DNA from 3 places in the Psychrobium sp. 1_MG-2023 genome. Region 1 is predicted to be linked to each of the others. Evidence: predicted binding sites of a transcription regulator. Region 1 holds the regulator's gene; each other region holds the start of a gene.
What was found. Region 1 encodes sigma-54, which starts transcription at its own class of promoters, with help from an activator protein. Its sites were predicted from a motif close to GTTGGCACGNNNNTNGNNT; they were not measured.
Positions count from the first base shown of each region.

Region 2: Q8W26_RS11395 (FimV/HubP family polar landmark protein) is a predicted target of sigma-54. The motif match lies at 4,924-4,942, and genes of this name have one in related genera.
Region 3: fliS (flagellar export chaperone FliS) is a predicted target of sigma-54. The motif match lies at 2,786-2,804, and genes of this name have one in related genera.

Region 1 is NZ_JAUYVJ010000008.1:73,807-80,176, reverse strand. Features, by position in the region: gene pmbA (metalloprotease PmbA) at 1-423, shown strand, start outside; gene mgtE (magnesium transporter) at 489-1,853, opposite strand; gene rapZ (RNase adapter RapZ) at 1,937-2,794, opposite strand; gene hpf (ribosome hibernation promoting factor) at 2,933-3,220, opposite strand; gene Q8W26_RS06040 (RNA polymerase factor sigma-54) at 3,246-4,763, opposite strand; gene lptB (LPS export ABC transporter ATP-binding protein) at 4,831-5,556, opposite strand; gene lptA (lipopolysaccharide transport periplasmic protein LptA) at 5,560-6,063, opposite strand; gene lptC (LPS export ABC transporter periplasmic protein LptC) at 6,044-6,370, opposite strand, start outside.
Region 2 is NZ_JAUYVJ010000020.1:27,294-33,663, forward strand. Features, by position in the region: gene accD (acetyl-CoA carboxylase, carboxyltransferase subunit beta) at 1-185, opposite strand, end outside; gene truA (tRNA pseudouridine(38-40) synthase TruA) at 560-1,345, opposite strand; gene Q8W26_RS11395 (FimV/HubP family polar landmark protein) at 1,422-4,682, opposite strand; gene Q8W26_RS11400 (aspartate-semialdehyde dehydrogenase) at 5,022-6,032, opposite strand; gene Q8W26_RS11405 (4-phosphoerythronate dehydrogenase) at 6,051-6,370, opposite strand, start outside.
Region 3 is NZ_JAUYVJ010000002.1:123,522-129,891, forward strand. Features, by position in the region: gene Q8W26_RS01620 (PAS domain-containing sensor histidine kinase) at 1-822, opposite strand, end outside; gene Q8W26_RS01625 (sigma-54 dependent transcriptional regulator) at 1,157-2,599, opposite strand; gene fliS (flagellar export chaperone FliS) at 2,965-3,369, shown strand; gene Q8W26_RS01635 (hypothetical protein) at 3,411-3,731, shown strand; gene Q8W26_RS01640 (UDP-N-acetylglucosamine 4,6-dehydratase) at 3,760-4,950, shown strand; gene Q8W26_RS01645 (LegC family aminotransferase) at 4,950-6,089, shown strand; gene neuC (UDP-N-acetylglucosamine 2-epimerase) at 6,121-6,370, shown strand, end outside.

The DNA.
Region 1 (6,370 bases):
TTAGCGACAAAGGATTTAACCGTCATTGATAACGGTGTGTTAGCGAGCTACTTAATTACCAGCTATGCTGGCCGTAAGTTGAATATGCAACCTACAGGGCACGCTGGTGGTACACACACATGGTTAGTAAATAACACTGTTGCTGAGCAAAGTGAATTATTAAAGCAGATGGGAACAGGCTTGTTGGTAACGGACTTAATGGGCTCATCGGTGAATATTATTACAGGTGATTATTCACGTGGTGCTGCTGGCTTTTGGGTGGAAAATGGCGTTATTCAATACCCTGTCCATGAAATCACCATTGCAGGCAACCTCAATGATATGTATAAAAATATCGTTGCAATATCTGGCGATGTTGATGAACGAAAGAGTACCTTATGTGGCTCAATCCTACTGGAAGAAATGAAGGTGGCTGGTAACTAAACCACCTTGAACCAGTGCGTTATATAGCCCGAGTTATCAATTGATAACTCGGGCTTTTTTGTTAACTACGGCGTATAAACTAAAGTCGCTGTACCGAGGAAGGCAAAAATACCCACGACGTCAGTAATCGTGGTTAACACGACCCCTCCAGCCAGCGCTGGGTCGATTTTAAGGCGCCTCATAACAAGTGGTATTAATACACCGGAAAGGCCAGCAGCAGTCATATTAGCTAACATTGCAAAGGCAATGACGAGGCCAAGTTTGATGTCTCCTTGCCATAATGCAACGACAACGGAGAGTATGAGTGCCCAAATAAGCCCATTGAGAGCACCGATCGCGAGCTCTTTGCCAATGAGCCATCGTTTATTACGATCACCAATGTGACCAAGTGCCATACCGCGAATAATTAAGGTCAATGTTTGATTTCCAGCGATACCACCCATACTTGGTACCAAGGTGTTCAATATAGCCAGAATTGCCATTTGCGCAAGAATAGGCTCAAACATATTACTAACAGCAACAGCAGCGAGTGCTGTTAGTAAGTTAATACCAAGCCACACTGAACGTTTTTGAGTACTTTTAATAACAGGAGCGAAGGTATCTTCTTCATCATCTAAACCCGCCATACTCATCATGGAATGCTCTGCGTCTTCACGAATGATGTCAACAACATCATCAATGGTGATCCGGCCCAGAAGTTTTCCTTCACCATCAATAACTGGTGCCGAAACCCAGTCATGTCGCTCAAATTGCTGTGCGACTTCAGTATCTTCCATTGTTGCAGGGATGGCTTCTAGGGTGCGATCCATGATTTGGGACACTGTCATTATCGGGTTAGATGTAATTAAGGTTGATAGCGTAACACCACCTAACAATGTATCTTCTTTATCAACAACGTAGAGCATGTCGGTCGCTTCAGGCAACTCACCTTTAAGACGAAGGTAACGTAAAACTACATCAAGATTTACATCAGGGCGCAAGGTGACTGTATCTGTGTTCATGATACTGCCGGCAGTATCTTCTTCGTAGGCCATTGCCGCCTCAACTCGGTGGCGGTCTTGCGCATCCATCGCTTCAAGTACTTGCTGGTAGATGCTATCAGGTAAAGTACGTAAAACTTCGGTTAAGTCATCGGTGTCCATAGTCTCGGCAGCTGCCGCAAGCTGGTGAGCTTGCATCTGCCGAACAATGCTTTTTTGTACATCCTCTGAAAGCTCTTCTAGGATGTCACCCTGATCATCATGGTCAACAAGTTGCCATAACACCTGACGAGTTTTATAAGGACTAGATTCAAGTAAAAGCGCAACGTCACAAGCGGGTAGATCCATCAATATTTGTCGCACATGAACAAACATACCACTGCTGAGGGCTTTTTCTACCTCATCGAAGCGTTGGTTTGAGAATTCTTGTTTAACAACTGTCTCTGGCATTGGCTTTCGCTTTTATTTCATATTGATTAAGGATAAATTGATTTTTATAAAATTAACGTTAACTCAGTTTTAATCGATTTTTGTTATGTCTTGGCTTTACGAAACATCTCACGGTGGTGAATCTGGATATTGTGCTTTTTGTGAGAAAAGTTTTTAGCTAATTGTTGCGCAATATAAACACTGCGATGTTGCCCGCCAGTACAGCCAATCGCTATTGTGAGGTAACTGCGATTATTTTTTTCTAAGTGAGGCAGCCAAGTATCAATAAAAGTAGTGAGTTGTTCTTCAAGTTGATTCACTAGAGGCTCCGCAGCTAAATACTGTTGTACTGGCGCATCAAGCCCTGTGAGTGGACGCAACTCTGGTTCCCAATGGGGGTTAGGTAAAAAGCGAACATCGAATACAAAATCGACATCTCGTGGCAGACCATATTTAAAACCAAATGATTCAAATACTAATACCAGCTCGCTATCGGTATTGCCAAGAATACGCTCTTTAATCAAGTCACTTAATTGATATATTGTTAACTCACCAGTATCAATCTTTAAGTCGGCTACTTCTGCAAGTTGACGTAATAATGATTTTTCTTCTTTAACCGCTTCAGATAGCGTCATGCACTGTTTGGTTAGCGGGTGCAGGCGTCTGGTCTCACTGTATCGTTTGATTAACGTGGTGCTGGGTGCATCAAGGAAAACTATCTCTAAATCACAGCTTGCTGATAATTGCTCGATTAATTGGCTCAGCTCTGATTGCGTACTAGGAATGTTTCGTACATCAAGACTCACCGCAACAGGTTGCTCCATCTCCTTCATGCTATCGATAAACGAATGCAGCAAGTTCATTGGTAAGTTATCAACGCAGTAATAGCCTAAATCTTCTAATACACGTAAAGCGACACTCTTTCCCGAGCCTGACGTTCCGCTAATGATAGTTAATTTCAATCGAGCATCCATGATGGTTATCTTGTTAATGTTCTTATTTTAGGGGGTTTGTATTTATTTGCAATGAGATAGCAAAGACTTAGCAACAAAAAAGCCTAGCAATGCTAGGCTTTAGAGTGACACTTTAGACTAAAGAATCTAGTGTCGTTGTAATTTTTCTTTGTGTTTGATCACTTGTCGATCAAGTTTATTGATCATTGAGTCGATCGCGGCATACATGTCTTCGTGAGTGGAGGTAGCAAATACTTCCCCGCCGTTTAGGTGAAGTGTTGCTTCTGCAATTTGTTGGAGTTTTTCTACGTTTAAAACAACATGTACGTTATTAATATGTTCGAAGTGGCGCTCTAATTTACTAAATTTTGTGTGCACATAGTCGTGAAGTGATTCTGTAATAGCTACGTGGTGTCCAGTTAAATTAATTTGCATAAAATGCATCCTCCATTTGGTGAGCTTAAATTAAGCTCTTTCTTTGATTGGAAGGTGGGATTGATAACGCATCACGATATTTTGCAATGGTTCTTCTTGCTACTTTAATCCCTTGTTCCGCTAACAAATCTACAATTTTACTATCGCTTAATGGTTTCTTTGGGCTCTCAGCCGCCACTAGTTTTTTGATAATGGCACGAATCGCAGTTGATGAACATTCACCGCCATTCTCAGTGCTAACGTGGCTTGAAAAAAAGTATTTTAATTCAAAAATACCACGTGGCGTATGCATATACTTTTGTGTGGTTACACGAGAGATAGTTGATTCGTGCATTTCCACTGCTTCAGCGACATCATTTAAAACCAATGGTTTCATCGCTTCTTCGCCGTATTCAAAAAAACCTCTCTGTTGCATTACAATACAATTTGCTACCTTTAGCAAGGTGTCATTTCGGCTTTCTAAACTTTTAATAAACCACTTGGCCTCTTGTAAGTGACCTCGAATAAACTGGGTATCTCCACTGCTCTTACTGGTTTTACTCAGCGCCGCATACTCAGCATTGACCTGAATTTTTGGCATGCAATCTGGGTTTAACTCAACAATCCAGCGTCCTTTTACCTTTTTAACCGATACATCTGGAATAACATATTCATCTTTTTCTTTGATGATAGTACTACCAGGGTGCGGGTTTAGAGTTTGAATCAATCGGATAGCTTCAGCGAGTTGTGCTTCTTTTAATTTGGTTTTTTTAGCAAGCGTGCGGTAATCCCGAGTTGCTAATAACTCCATATAACCTTCAACTAAAAGAATGGCTTCATCTCGCCATGGCGTATCTTCTGCAAGGCGCTTTAATTGAATGGCTAAGCATTCACTTGGGCTGCGTGCTGCTACGCCAATTGGATCAAAGTGTTGGATACGTTTTAATACTGCTTCAACTTCATCTAATTCAATTTCAGGATCGGCCATAGCTGTCAGAATATCTTCACAGTCTTGTGATAGGTATCCAGACTCTTCAACAGCATCAATAATGGCCGTTGCAATTGCTCGATCATTATCGCTAAAAGGCGTTAAATTAGCTTGCCACAACAGGTGATCTTGTAAATTCTCAGTGGTTTCCCCTTGATAAACGAAATCACTTTCAGGTCCTGCTGTCGATGACGCTACCGGTGCCGCTGGGCCAGCAGAGATGTAGTCATCCCAAGTTGTGTCTGTTGGCAGATCGTCGCTGATACTTTGCTTGTCCAGAGCTTCAGAAGTATCAATGGTACTAGAGTCATTGCTGTCAAAGTCATTACTGTCGTTATTGGCTTCTAGCGTACTTGATGAGTCATATTCATGCCCTGCGCCATTATCGTCAGCTTTTGTGTTGGCTTCATTTCCCTCGAAGTTCTCTTCGACCTCGAGTAAAGGATTGCTATCCAACGCTTCTTGGATCTCATTTTGAAGATCGAGAGTTGAAAGTTGCAGCAGCCTAATCGCTTGTTGCAACTGTGGGGTCATTGTAAGCGATTGGCCTAATTTTAACTGTAATGAAGCTTTCATTTAAATCCGTTATCTTGAATGTGCTAAAAGGAAGAGAGCACAAAATTATTTTTATCGTATAGTCTAACTATAGTCTGAATTGCTCTCCGAGATAAACATCTCTGACCGTTTGATTTGATAATATGTCATCTGGTTGGCCTTGTGCAATCATTTCACCATGACTAACAATATAAGCAAATTCACAAACATCTAACGTTTCTCGTACGTTATGGTCAGTGATCAGCACTCCTAAGCCACGTTGCTTTAATTGTTCAATGATTTGTTTTATATCAATCACTGAGATAGGGTCAACGCCAGCAAAGGGTTCATCTAATAAAATGAATTCAGGGTCAGCAGCAAGCGCTCGAGCGATCTCTACACGACGTCTTTCTCCACCAGAGAGGGCCATTCCTAAACTGTTTCTAATGTGCTGGATATGGAATTCTTCTAACAAACTCTCTAGCTTCTCAACTCGTTGAGCTTTATTAAGATCTTTACGAGTTTGTAGGATCGCCATGATGTTATCGTAAACGGATAGCTTTCTGAAAATTGATGACTCTTGTGGCAAATAGCCAATGCCTTGTCGTGCACGCTGGTGCATTGGCATTAATGTAATGTCGTTACCGCCAATAGTCACCTGGCCACTATCGCTTGGCACTAGACCAACTACCATATAGAAAGTTGTTGTTTTACCGGCACCGTTTGGGCCTAATAATCCGACGATTTGCCCTTTAGCGACTTCTAATGACACGTCCTTAACGACTTGGCGTCCAGAGTAGTTCTTTGCTAAATGCTGTGCTCTCAATGTACTCATGGTTTAATTTTTACTTTCATTTGGCTGGAGGATTGTGGTTACTTGGTCTTTTTTGTTTGCATTGCGATCAGCGTTTAAAAGCTGTCTGACCATATCGTAACTAATCGTATCGCCTTTAACGACATTTTTGCCCCAAGTTAATTGAGCGCTACGGTTGAGTTTAATGATATTAGTACCGCGCTCAAATCGGATCTCTTTGGCTTGGGCAGAAATATTATTCCCATCGCCGACTCGTTGTGAGAAGCGTGCTGGCCTACCAATTAATACCATAAGCTCAACACCATGCTCTCCATGATTGTATACTTCTAAGCGATCGGCAGTAATTTCAATTGACCCTTGCTTAATGGTGACATTACCTTTGTACACCGCAATATTTTTTGCTAAATCAATATACTGGTTATCGGCGTTGATTGATGCTTGTTGTTTAAAGTCATCAGATAATGCCGTGGCGGTGTTACTAGTCAGTAGTGCTAATAGAAAAAAAGCACTAGCTTTGAGTGTTTTCATAGATTGCCTGTATATTTTTAATAATTTCAAATTGTTGTTCATTAAAGCTGGCACGTAAGCCTAAGCCTTCAATTTTGTATTTATGACCGATTATCTCTATCGCACTGTCACTCTCAATTAACATATTGTTCAAGTTGAGATTCAGCCGTGCTGCTTTGATTTGCTGAACTTTTTCTTCGGGATTAATCGCGCTAATAATAACATCTTTTTCTAACACAACGCGGTCCTGCTGGTTAAATGTGCCTCGAGAGGCATTTATTTTCCAACGCGCGCCACCGTTTTTGGGGTAAATTATGTAGCTGGGGTT
Region 2 (6,370 bases), on a different contig from region 1:
CGTGCACTGATGCGCATGTGATGATCACACTTAGGACAAACTTCAAGGCTACGCTCTAGCTCAACACGGTAAATGATTTGATCACATTTTCCACATTTGCTCCACACACCTTCAGGGATGTTGTGACGACGTTGACTCGTGATACCGGTAGGCAGTATCTTTTCAATTTTTTCTATCCAGCTCATAAAAAAGGGTCCATGAGAGTTAATACTTCAGTCAAAAATGACATTAAGTAATATTGTAATTATAAAAATGGGCACTCAATCGATATAATTCAATAGCTCGCTATGAATTATTACCAATTAAGCTAAAACTTTTATTAGTGATGTCACAATGATGAGTGAATTTTTTATGATGATTTATCAGCACAAGCATCTCGCATATTAAAAGGATTTCCCTTTCGTTAGTTTTCACTAATTTAATATAATTAAATTAGCTCATTTTATGCAGGAGCAACATCAGACTAAAATGAGACGACATTAAAGCACAGACCGATAGTCAAAAGACATAAAAAACTGGTCATACCCTTGAACCGTCTCATTTTGTTAACAATTATTTATCAATCAGTTAAAAATAAAGGGCCGCAAGGTGGGCGTGGGAGACCAAATGATTCAGGATAATCAACTTCTACAAGGTATAAACCACCAGCTTTAGCCATTGCAGGTGCCTTAGCCCTATCTTTGCCATCAAGGATCTCTTGAGCTACTTTAGGCGGTAAACTACCTTCACCAACCTTAATTAACATACCAACAATGTTACGTACCATATGATGTAAAAAACCATTGGCTTTGATGTCAATGACAATAAACTGACCTTGGCGTGTGATTTCTAGATGCTTAACTTCACGAACAGCTGAGTGCGCTTGGCAGTGTAATGCACGATAAGCAGTGAAGTCATGGGTACCAACAAGGCAACGACTCGCTTCATGCATTAACGTTTCATCAAGGGGTTGATAATAATGACTAAGGCCTTCGGACAAAATAGCCGGTCTTAGGGCTGTGTTACAGATAATGTAGCGATAACGTCGCCCTGTTGCACTAAATCTTGCATGAAACTCATCGTCCACTATTTTTGCCCAACGAATGGCGACATCACTAGGAAGCTTGGCATTTACCCCTAAGGTCCAACCGCGCTCGCTTCGTTCTGCTGTAGTATCAAAATGAACTACCTGACCGGTGGCGTGAACACCACAATCGGTGCGGCCTGCGCATTGTACTGTAATCGGTTCATTTGCAATGGTTGTCAGTGCTTTTTCAACAACACTTTGAACAGAAATAACATCTTTTTGACGTTGCCATCCATAATATGCCGAACCGTTATATTCAACACCTAAAGCAATGCGCATATCTTTTTTAACCACCCTAATAAAAAAAACGCATTATCGCGAAATAATGCGCTTTAGCAAAGCAAAACATCACAGTTTAACTTTTTATCTTCGATAATAGCTTTTCAGCTTCCTTTTTTTGAGACTCATCACCTGTTTGGGTGACTTGCTCTAAAATTTCTAGCGCGCTATCTTCATCTTCGATCTCTAAGTAAGCACGCGCTAAATCTAATTTTTTAGATGAATTGTTTGGATCATTGTCTACATCCACACCTTCACCGTCAGGCAACATTTCAGGAAATTCATCCAATCCAATATCTAGATCAATATCTTTATATGGCTCGTCTTCAATTTCTGATGTCGCTGATTCATCGAGTAGTTTATCGATATCGATAAAACTGTTTTCTTTCGCAAATTTATCTAATTGCTGCTCTAACTCGATTTCGGCCTCATCAACAACTTCAGTTGGTTCACTATCAGATAAACTATCATTAGCGGTACTGTCTATGTCTGAGAAAACAGGTTTATCGGTGCTTGAGCTGACAGCATCGTCAACCTCACCAATATCAGCGTTTTCACCAATAATGTTTGATTCATCAAACTCCGACATTGACTCAGTTAAATCAACATCGTTTAGTGAAATGGCATTATCGGTTTCAGCTAATAACTGGTCAAGTTCATTAATATTGCTATCGTCTGTCTCTTGAGCTTCATTATTAGTATCAAGCATACCATCTAGCGCATCAACTAAATGCTGTGCTTCTTCACTCGGTGCAAGCTCTTCTGTTGCATCTTGTGTGATTAAATATGGCTGATCAACCACATCACTTTGCGATAAGCGTTCTAGTTCAGATATTTGTGCCAACTGTTCAGCGGTATTAGCAAACTCTCCCTCACTCTCTAATTCTGCTTCTGATTCCAGTTCACCTTGCTCTAATAAATCATCAATGTTATCTGCTGTTAGCGCTTCACTCGCACTCTTTACTTCATCATCAGGCAATGTCAGGGAGTCATCTGGCAACGATTCAGCGGTAAGTTCATCTAATCCGTCCTGTGCTTGTGTAGGCTCTTCAAGTTCAGGAATCTCAAGCTCGGTCTCTTCAAGAGCCGTGTCATCGAGTAATGCGTCAATATCATCTTCAGCAATATCTAGAGTACCGTCTTCTGGTGACTCTTCTGAGTCTATTAATGCATCCGTTTCTGCTAATATTGAATCAATATCTTCTTCATCGACGTCTACATTGTCTATTACTTCATCAAGGTCATCATCAACCAGTGCATCAGTTTCACTTAGTAACGCATCAATATCATCCACTGACACATCAGCGGACGGCTCTTCAACAATGCCATCAGTTTCCGCTAACGCTTCAGTTTCCGCCAGTAGCGAATCAATATCATCAGCGGCAACTGTTTCTTGAGCTTCGGCAACTAATGAATCGATATCATCAACAGCTAGTTCCTCTTCCGTTTCCGCCAGTAAAGCATCGATATCGTCAGCAGCAACCTCATCTTGAGCTTCAGCAATTAATGAATCAATATCATCAGCAGCTAGTTCTTCTTCCGTTTCTGCCAGTAAAGCATCGATATCGTCAGCAGCAACCTCATCTTGAGCTTCAACAATTAATGAATCAATATCATCAGCAGCAAGTTCTTCTTCCGTTTCTGCCAGTAAAGCATCGATATCATCAGCAGCAACTTCCTCATTAGTCTCGGCAAGCAAGGCATCGATGTCATCAGCTGCGACTTCCTCGTTAGTCTCGGCAAGCAAAGCATCGATGTCATCAGCTGCGACTTCCTCATTTGACTCTGCGAGTAAGGCGTCGATATCATCGGCTGCGACTTCCTCATTAGTCTCAGCAAGCAAGGCGTCGATATCATCGGCTGCGACTTCCTCGTTTGACTCTGCGAGCAAGGCGTCGATATCTTCGGCTGCGACTTCTTTATTTTCTTGTTCAGCATTACTAGCTGCGCTATTTGCTTGTTCTAATAAACTATCAATGTCATCTGAGTCTGTAAGCACTTCATCGTCAGCATCAGAATCCGGCAATGAGTCGGCTTCTGCCAATAATGCATCAATGTCATCTGCGCTGACAATTTCATCTAGCTCTACCCCATCATCCTCGGCAAGAAGAGCTTCAAGTTCATCCTGTGCCAGAATATCTTCATCTTCAGCAGGTTCCGAGCTATCATCAAGGGCAACTTCGTCGGCTAGATCGCCAGGCACTAGTAATTCATCGTCATCTTCTGGTGCTAGTAACTCATCATCAAGTGTATCGTCTAACTCATCAAGCGGATCGATTTCTAACAGATCATCATCTAGCGAATCATCTAACTCATCACTGATCAACAAATCATCATCAGACAACTCTTCTTCTAAAGACTCATCGTCTAAACTAAGTTCAGGCAAATCATCTTCAGGAACCGGCGTAATTTCTTTAGCTGGTTGTTGTTCAGCTTCAACCTTTTTCTTTCTTAATAACCAAAAAAATAAACCAGCCAACCCACCAACGGCTGGAATGCTAGAGATTGCAGCAATGAACCAACCATTATTGAAAATTGATTCATGCTTACTATCTTGTTCTGCTTCGATATCAGCTAGTTGCTGCTTTAATACATCAAGTTCTTTATGCGCTTGAAGATCAAGTGCTTCTTGAACACGCATTGTATCGAGTTTGCCATTTAACTCATCAATTTGTGCTCGTAACGCTTTATTTTCATCAATCAATAGCTGCATATCTGTCATAGCAAGCTTTAATTGTTGTGCTGCACCTGGTGACTCTTCAGCTTTTACCTCAGATTCATTAACTACTTCAGTATCTAGCACAGCGTCTGTGGCTACAGGTACGTTAGTTTCAATCCGTGGTTTTGGTTTCGTTGTATTGGCGACTGGAGCCTTTGGTATGGCCTGTTTTACCGCAGGTTGGGCCGTTTCAATTTTGGATTTAGCACCCGCTAAAGTTTGGCTATCTTGTAGCTTCTTAAGTTTGGCTTGACTATCAGTCACTCCGGCCATATCCACTGCAGAAGGGATAGTTAATACTGAGCCATCGGTCAATAAGTTGATATTGTTGTCAGTAAAGGCGTGAGGATTCGCCAAAAAAATGGCGATCATGACTTGGTCAATGGACAGGCTAGGATCTGGACGATTATTAAAAGCTATCCGCCATAACGTATCGGAGCGCTTTATTGGACCATACATTTTTGTTTGAGTGAGCGCAGAACGTTTAATAATGGGCTTTTTCTTGTCTTTTGGCCCAACTAGCTCTATCGCAGATGCGTCTCCGGCGTGGCCGATTAGCAATAGCAAAAAGCAACCTAATAAAGTGCTATTGATAAATATACGCTTAAAAAAATCCATCAATCATTGTCCCTTGACAATAAGCTATTGAAATAGCAATAATATTTAATACTTATAACTGATTCAAAGTGGCCACATTTAATATAATCGCCAACGATTCAGTAATGCACATTAGTGAACTGTGCAGCATACCTGTTTTTTATCGAGATATTAGTGCCTTATAATATCAATAATAAAATTATAATAAATAGCATACCTCGTTTTTATTTAAGAGATAGTCTATCACAAGTTAATTTATGAAAAGCAAAATATGTTCCATCAAAGACGGCAAATAGAATATATAAAAAAAAGCCCTATTGATCATCGATTAATAGGGCTTTTCATTTTGTAGTTTATTGATTAATAGAAATCACGAATTAACGTTTCGGCAATTTTTAAACTGTTTAATGCCGATGTTGTACGAATATTGTCGGCAACTGACCATAAGTTCACTCCTAAAGGATGTGATGGATCAACACGTAGGCGTCCAACATGAATAAACTCACTGCCATTGGCATCTTCAACCTGAGTTGGCTGGTATGTTGAATCAAGCTCAATCACTTCAACTTCATCAAACCACTGCGTGAGCTGTTCTGGGTCAACGGGGTTACATGTTTCGATATTCACAGATTGTGCTAAGCCAAAAAATACTGGAGTCATCACACTAGTTGAATTAATCATCACTGAGCTATCAGCCAATAATTTAACACTTTGATCAATTACTTGCTGCTCAATATCAGTTAGGCCATTATCTTGTAAGGTGCCAACTTGTGGCAGAACGTTAAAAGCAAGCTGAGCTGAAAATGGATTATCTTCAACAGTTAAGCCATTCAATAATTTCCCACACTGTCGAGCAAGCTCGTTAATACCTAAATCACCTGCACTTGATACTGAATGATGACAGGTAACATTGATACGAGAAATCCCCACTTGGTCATAAATCGGTTTAAGCACAGTCCACAGCTGTACTACACTCGCTGCTGGGCTAATAATAATATTGGCATTTCTAAAATCACCAATAGCAGATTGATTTATATGCGGAATCACCATCGGGATTTCAGGGCGAGCATTAAAGGCACTTGAATTATCAATCACCGCTACACCAGCGTCTGCTGCTAACGGTGCGTATTTAAGTGACACTTCATCTGTGCTGCAAAAGAACACAATATGTAATGTTGACCAATCAAAATCTTTAGCAGCATTGATGGCAACATTTTTACCTTTAAACAGTACAGATACATCTTCATCGGCCTCTTGCTCAATAGCACGAAATGTATCTAGAGGGAATTCACGTTGTTCTAATAATTCAACCAGCGCCTTACCAATTGCAGTTGTGGCGCCAACAACGCCTACATTAAATTTTTCTGACATTTGTCTTCCACCCTTGTGTTATTGACTACTCTCTTGCTTTTCGCTTTTTGAAAAGCCAAGTTGTTGCAACATTTGTTGTTGCTGCAGCCATTGTTCGGTTGCAGCGATTGAATGTGCACTGAATTCGCGGCGCACTTTATACTGTTTTCTCAAATTATCAAAGCCTTTTGCATCAACACCGCGAAGTCGGCACAACTCGTCATCGTCTCTAATATCATAAACAAATTGAATAAGCTTACCCAACTCAGAAGGCGATAGCTTACTTTGAATGTTTAACTGACCAACACTCACCGCAGGTAATAACTGGGTTAATGACTTATTAATTGCCACATTATTGT
Region 3 (6,370 bases), on a different contig from region 1:
TGAAATTTCAACTTCATTGTCACCAAAGCGTCTGGCGATCAAATGCAGCAACAAGCCTTGAGGCTTAGCTTGAATCGCATTATGTATTAGGTTAGTAACAGCACCACTGAGTGCCGTGCGGTTACCTAATATCAATAAATCTGGATCGGGTAATGTCACCATCATCTTAGCTTTATGTTGTTGCATCATCGCTTCGCTAGAGGCATCAACTTCCGTTAATAGTTCTTGCAAAGATAGTTCTGTGGCTATTTGACCATTATCGCTACGAGCAAACATCAACATATCGTTTACTTGCTGCTCTAAATCTTTCAATCGTGCTAAAAGCTTGTCGTGAAAATGAGTTTTAGCATGATCGGGCATCGCTTTGTTTTTCAGGTTTGCGGCATAAAGCATCGCTGCTGAAAGCGGTGTTCTTACTTGATGTGCAAGTGACGCAACCATTTTCCCTAACGCTGATAAACGCTGCATGTGTGCCATGTTATTTTGCATTTGACGTGTTTCAGTTAAATCAGTGAGCAAAATCAATTGACCGTCTTCTGGCTCTAATGACGAAATCGCAATTTTAAGTCGGCGACCATCTTTTAATGACACCTCATGACCATCATCGGCACGCGGCTGAAACGCCTCATTAATCACATTGAACCAGCGCTGACCAATCACTTCTTGACCGAGAAAGCTCACCGCCATCTTATTTGCTTCTGAAACCAGACCATTGCCATCTAGAATAATTACCCCTGATGGTAGAATATCGACTAAATGTGCCAAACGATTTTGTGACACTTGTGCGCCGATGTGTTGATTGTTTGGTGAGTTTAGTGCCATAACAGCCTCGTCAAATATTTGTCTTAAAAACTAATACAACGAGAAATGCAGTTAATGTGCCAACTTTATTTTAATTATATATCAATCAGTTAGGAAGGGTAATTTGATGTACTTTGCTGTTATTTCCAATATAATTGATATCAACGAGAGGTTTCGTCTAAGAGACTGCAGGAACTGTGATTTGAAAGAAGCGACACAGGTTGCTTAAAATACTTTAATTGAGGACCTATATGCAGTGCCTCTTTATAAATGGGAGAACTTAGCGATAGCAATGCTTAAATGGCAAGCTATTGTCACCCTGACTCTGTAAAATTCAGGGCGACACTCTGGTCTATTAACCGTCTTTAGACATACCGTATTTACGCATTTTCTCAACAAGGGTTGTTCTGCGCATGCCAAGTACTTCAGCCGCACGCGAGACAACATAATCTTGTTGCTCTAACGCTTGGCCAATTAAATCAATCTCCAGCTCAGATAACATCTCTTTGAGGTTAACACCTTCCGCAGGAAGCTCAGTAAGAAGCGTCTTTTCAGGGATTTCAATTTCTTCTTCACCGCTGAAAATTGCAGCAAAGGCATCTTGCTCTTGTTGCTCTTCAGGATAGTCAGGTTGAAACTCAGGAACATCTAAATGGCGATATTTAGCCGGTAAATCGTTAACATCAATCAAGTTATTCGGGTAAAGAATGACTAAACGCTCAACTAAGTTACTCAACTCACGCACGTTACCTAACCAATCATGCATCATCAATGATTCCATACAGCGCTGAGTGAAACGAATTGATGTATTGTAGGCTGTCTCCATGCGTGTGACTAATTCTTGAAGTAACAGGGGAATATCACCTTTACGTTCACGCAGTGCAGGCATATCAATCGGGAATACATTCAAGCGATAGAATAAATCCTCGCGGAACTTACCTTCTTTAATACGCGTTTCAAGATGTTGATGAGTTGCAGCAACAATACGAACATCACAATTTAAGGTCTTATTGCCACCAACTCGTTCAAATGTTCGCTCTTGCAAGACACGTAATAATTTAACTTGCATCGGTTGGGGCATATCTCCAATTTCATCAAGAAATAAAGTACCACCCTGCGCAAGTTCAAAGCGCCCTTTTCGGGCTGTAAATGCACCAGTGAAAGCCCCCTTCTCATGACCGAACAATTCACTTTCTAAAAGCTCTGGCGGGATAGCACCACAGTTTACTGGAATAAACGGCCCTTCCCGACGTTTAGAATAATAGTGAACATTACGAGCAACAACTTCTTTACCTGTACCGGACTCACCAAGTACCAGAACATTAGCATCAGTTGTTGCGACTTGTTCAATTAAAACACGTACATCTTGAATATTTTCACTGCGACCCACTAAACTGCGAAACAACATCGATGAAGATCCTGCATTAACAGTGCTGCCAGGTCGCTTATTGCAAAAGTCTTGACAGTTATGAAGCTCTTGAGTGAGCTGAGCATAGCTAAAAGGAAAATCAATACAACCGATCAAGTTCGGTATTTGTTCAATAAAGGCTTTGTCGCAATCACCGACAATCAACATTGCCTGAGTGGCATGTTGAGCAAAAAAGTCAGCGCTGAGGTCGACTAATTCACCATCATAGATCACACTACGAAAGTTACCCTGCTGTTTGATGCGTTCAGTAACCTCACGAAGTTGCGTTACTTGTTCAACAGATTCACCAATAAATTCTAAAATTGTGACCAATTTTTCTAATCGTTGAGCATTATCGCTACAAATTAGAATAGAGTCAGAAACTTGCATCTTAAACAACTACCTTTTCATATAATGACTTAAACACATTAAATATTAAAAATAACTTAATAAAACAAAGTCATTTACTAGTTTTATTTATATAGGTTATTCTAACTGGCAATACAAAAAATTAGCAACAGTCAATTTATTGACTTTTTGATGTCGATTAATAATTTTATTAAACTATATTTAATATATGGCATATTACTTGCCTTTAAAAAGGTATAGTTAACACTAAAGCTATTTAAATTACCGTCGATAACATTATTAGTAACTTAAAATAAATACTCTAAACAGTCAGTTACTATCGACAGTAAACGCTAATTAAGAATCAATGAAAGTCATTGATTTAAATATAATACGTAGGATTAAGTATGACTCGATTATCAATAAAAAAGTATCGCCAAGCCAGTGTAAATACGAAAGCTGAAGAGAGTCCGTATCAATTAGTCTTGGAGATATTCAAACAAGTCCTTGGCAATATTGCTGCTGCAAAAGGTGCCATCGCACAAAATGATATTGAAAAACGCAACGAATTACTCAACAAAGCCATCACCCTCATCGGTGTTTTAGACGGTTCTCTTGATTTCGATCAAGGGGGAGATATCTCAAACAACCTTGCTTCGCTTTATGAGTATGTGATTCAACTTTTATTTAAAGCCAATGCTAACAACAGTGATGCGGAATTAGATGAAGCGATTCAATTACTATTGCCACTACGTTCAGCATGGGAACAGATCCCAACTGAAGAACAGAACAAAGTCGACTTTAGTGAGTAACCTTTAAGTTGATTTATGATAATAAGTATCGGTGACCTCATATGATACAAAGATCACTAGACGTAATCATTGAACTATCACAGCAACTCCTTGCTGTGATAGAAACCGTAGCGAGCAATGAAGCTACTAACGACACTCTAGAACAGCTAACAATTCTATCTAACGCAAGAGATAAAGCGATAAAAACACTCTTCAATGAATACAGTCATGAAGAGTTAGCACCAAATCAAGAACGATTACAAAAAATAGCCGACATTGACCAACAGCTACAACAAACTTCTCAATCGACCAAAGCTCAAATGGCACAACAAGTTATTAAGCAAAAAAAGAATACCAAAGCGGCGAGTGCTTATTTAAAATAGGCAACTTCAAAAGACATCGGAATCACTTATGGACTCAACCTTAGCGTTAATTGGCCGTAGCTCATCATTATTTGACCAAGATCTAGACACCATTGAACAAACTTTACTGTCGGGGGTTTCATCTTCTCGCTTTTTAGTTCTTGGCGCAGCTGGGACCATTGGTCAGGCCGTAGTTAAAGAGATTTTTAAACGCCAACCAAAGAAATTGCATGCGGTTGATCTTAGCGAAAATAACTTAACAGAATTAGTTAGAGATCTACGCAGTACAATAGGCTACATCGATGGCGAGTTCAAAGCACTAACCTTAGATATTGGCTCAGCAGAGTATGACGCTTTTATTAACAGTGACGGTCAATATGACTATGTTTTAAACCTTTCAGCGCTTAAGCATGTTCGAAGTGAAAAAGATCCCTACACCCTAATGCGTATGGTTAAGGTCAATATTTTAAATACCGAAAAGACCCTCAATCAATCTATTAATGCGGGAGTTAAAAAGTACTTTTGCGTGTCAACAGATAAAGCAGCAAACCCTGTCAATATGATGGGGGCCTCTAAGTCGATTATGGAGCAATTTCTAAATAGAGCGAGCAGCTCAATCAACATATCAACGGCACGTTTTGCTAACGTAGCGTTTTCAGATGGTTCCCTGTTACATAGCTTTAATCAACGAATGCAAAAGCGACAACCAATAGTCGCACCAGATGACGTCAAGCGGTACTTTGTTACACAGCAGGAATCAGGACAGCTTTGTTTGCTCTCCTGTATACTAGGTAACAACCGAGAAATATTTTTTCCTAAATTAACCCCCGACCTTCATTTACAAACGTTTTCTCATATTGCAAAGCAATATGTACTTGCACAAGGTTTCAACCCTCACTTATGCCACACAGAAGATGAAGCAAGAGAACTAGTAACACCATTAATCAAGCGAGGTGAGTGGCCGTGCTTATTCACTCCTAGCGACACTACTGGTGAAAAAGATTTTGAAGAGTTTTATACTGAATCAGAACTATTAGACATGACACGATTCACTGGGGTCGGCATAATTAAACAGGATCAGCAAAAACGATCTGAAAAGTTAGAGAGTTTCACGCAAGGTATTGAAAAATTACTCAGCCAAGGTCATTGGAACAAGCAACAGATTGTCGACTTATTCAAGCAGCTATTGCCGGATTTTGAACACCATGAGCTAGGCAAATACTTAGACGGGAAAATGTAGTGAACGATAAAATCATTAGCTTTATTCAAGGGCTTTATCAGACAAATCAGCCTATACCACTGCATGCCCCAATCTTTAATGGTAATGAACAAAAATATGTCGCTGAAACTATTGAGAGTACATTCGTGTCGAGTGTGGGTCGGTACGTCTCACAATTTGAAGATAAAATAAGCCAATATACCCAAGCTAATTGCGCCGTAGCCACAAACAGTGGCAGCGCTGCCCTTCATACTGCGCTCTACCTTGCTGGTGTTACTACAAATGACCTAGTTATCACTCAAGCACTCACCTTTGTAGCCACGTGTAATTGTATTGCTCAATTGGGGGCGCAACCTCTATTTATTGATGTTTCCAAAACCAGTCTTAGCCTATGTCCTGAAGCATTAGAGACTTACCTGACTGACAACGCCTTCATTGACGGTAAAGGTCAATGCATACACTCTAAGACCAAACAAAAAATAAAAGCTATTGTACCAATGCATTCCTTTGGTCACCCCGCATTACTCGACGAACTCACCCAAGTTTGCACACAGTGGAATTTAACTTTAATTGAAGATGCTGCTGAAAGTTTAGGCTCATTTTATAAAGGCAAACATACTGGCACACTCGGAGACTTTGCTGCTTTAAGCTTTAATGGGAATAAAGTTATTACCACAGGCGGAGGCGGCATGTTGTTGACTAAAAGCTCAGAGACCGGCCATCGAGGGAAGCATATTACTACAACAGCGAAAACACCTCACCCTTATGAATTCTTTCATGATGAGTTAGGTTTCAATTATCGCATGCCAAACTTAAATGCCGCGTTAGGCTGTGCCCAACTTGAACAGCTCCCGACTATACTCGCAAGCAAAAGGCGAATAGCAGAACAATACCAAAACTTTTTTAGCGATAGTGACTTCCAGTTTGTCGCCGAGCCTGACTACGCACACTCCAATTACTGGTTAAACGCCATAATTTGTCCAAATAAAAAAGTGAGAGATAGTCTGTTGCAACAAACGAACGGGGCCAACATCATGACTAGGCCCGTTTGGCAACTGATGCATAAGTTGCCGATGTATAAATCAGCGCTACGTGATAACCTTAAAAACTCACTTTGGCTCGAACAATGCTTGGTTAATTTACCGAGCTCGGTAAAATAAAATACATACCAATTTAAACACCTACTAAATTATGAAAAGAAATATAACAGTTTTCACTGGCACCCGAGCTGAATACGGTATTTTATATTGGTTATTAAAAGACCTTAAAAAATCTGATTTTTGTAACCTACAGTTACTTGTCTCGGGCACACACCTATCCCAACAACATGGTTCAACTATTAACGAAATCATCAATGACGGTTTTCATATTGATGAAACAGTGGAGATGATATCAGCAACAGATGACACAGCATCAATAGTAAAAAGCATGGGAGTCGCCT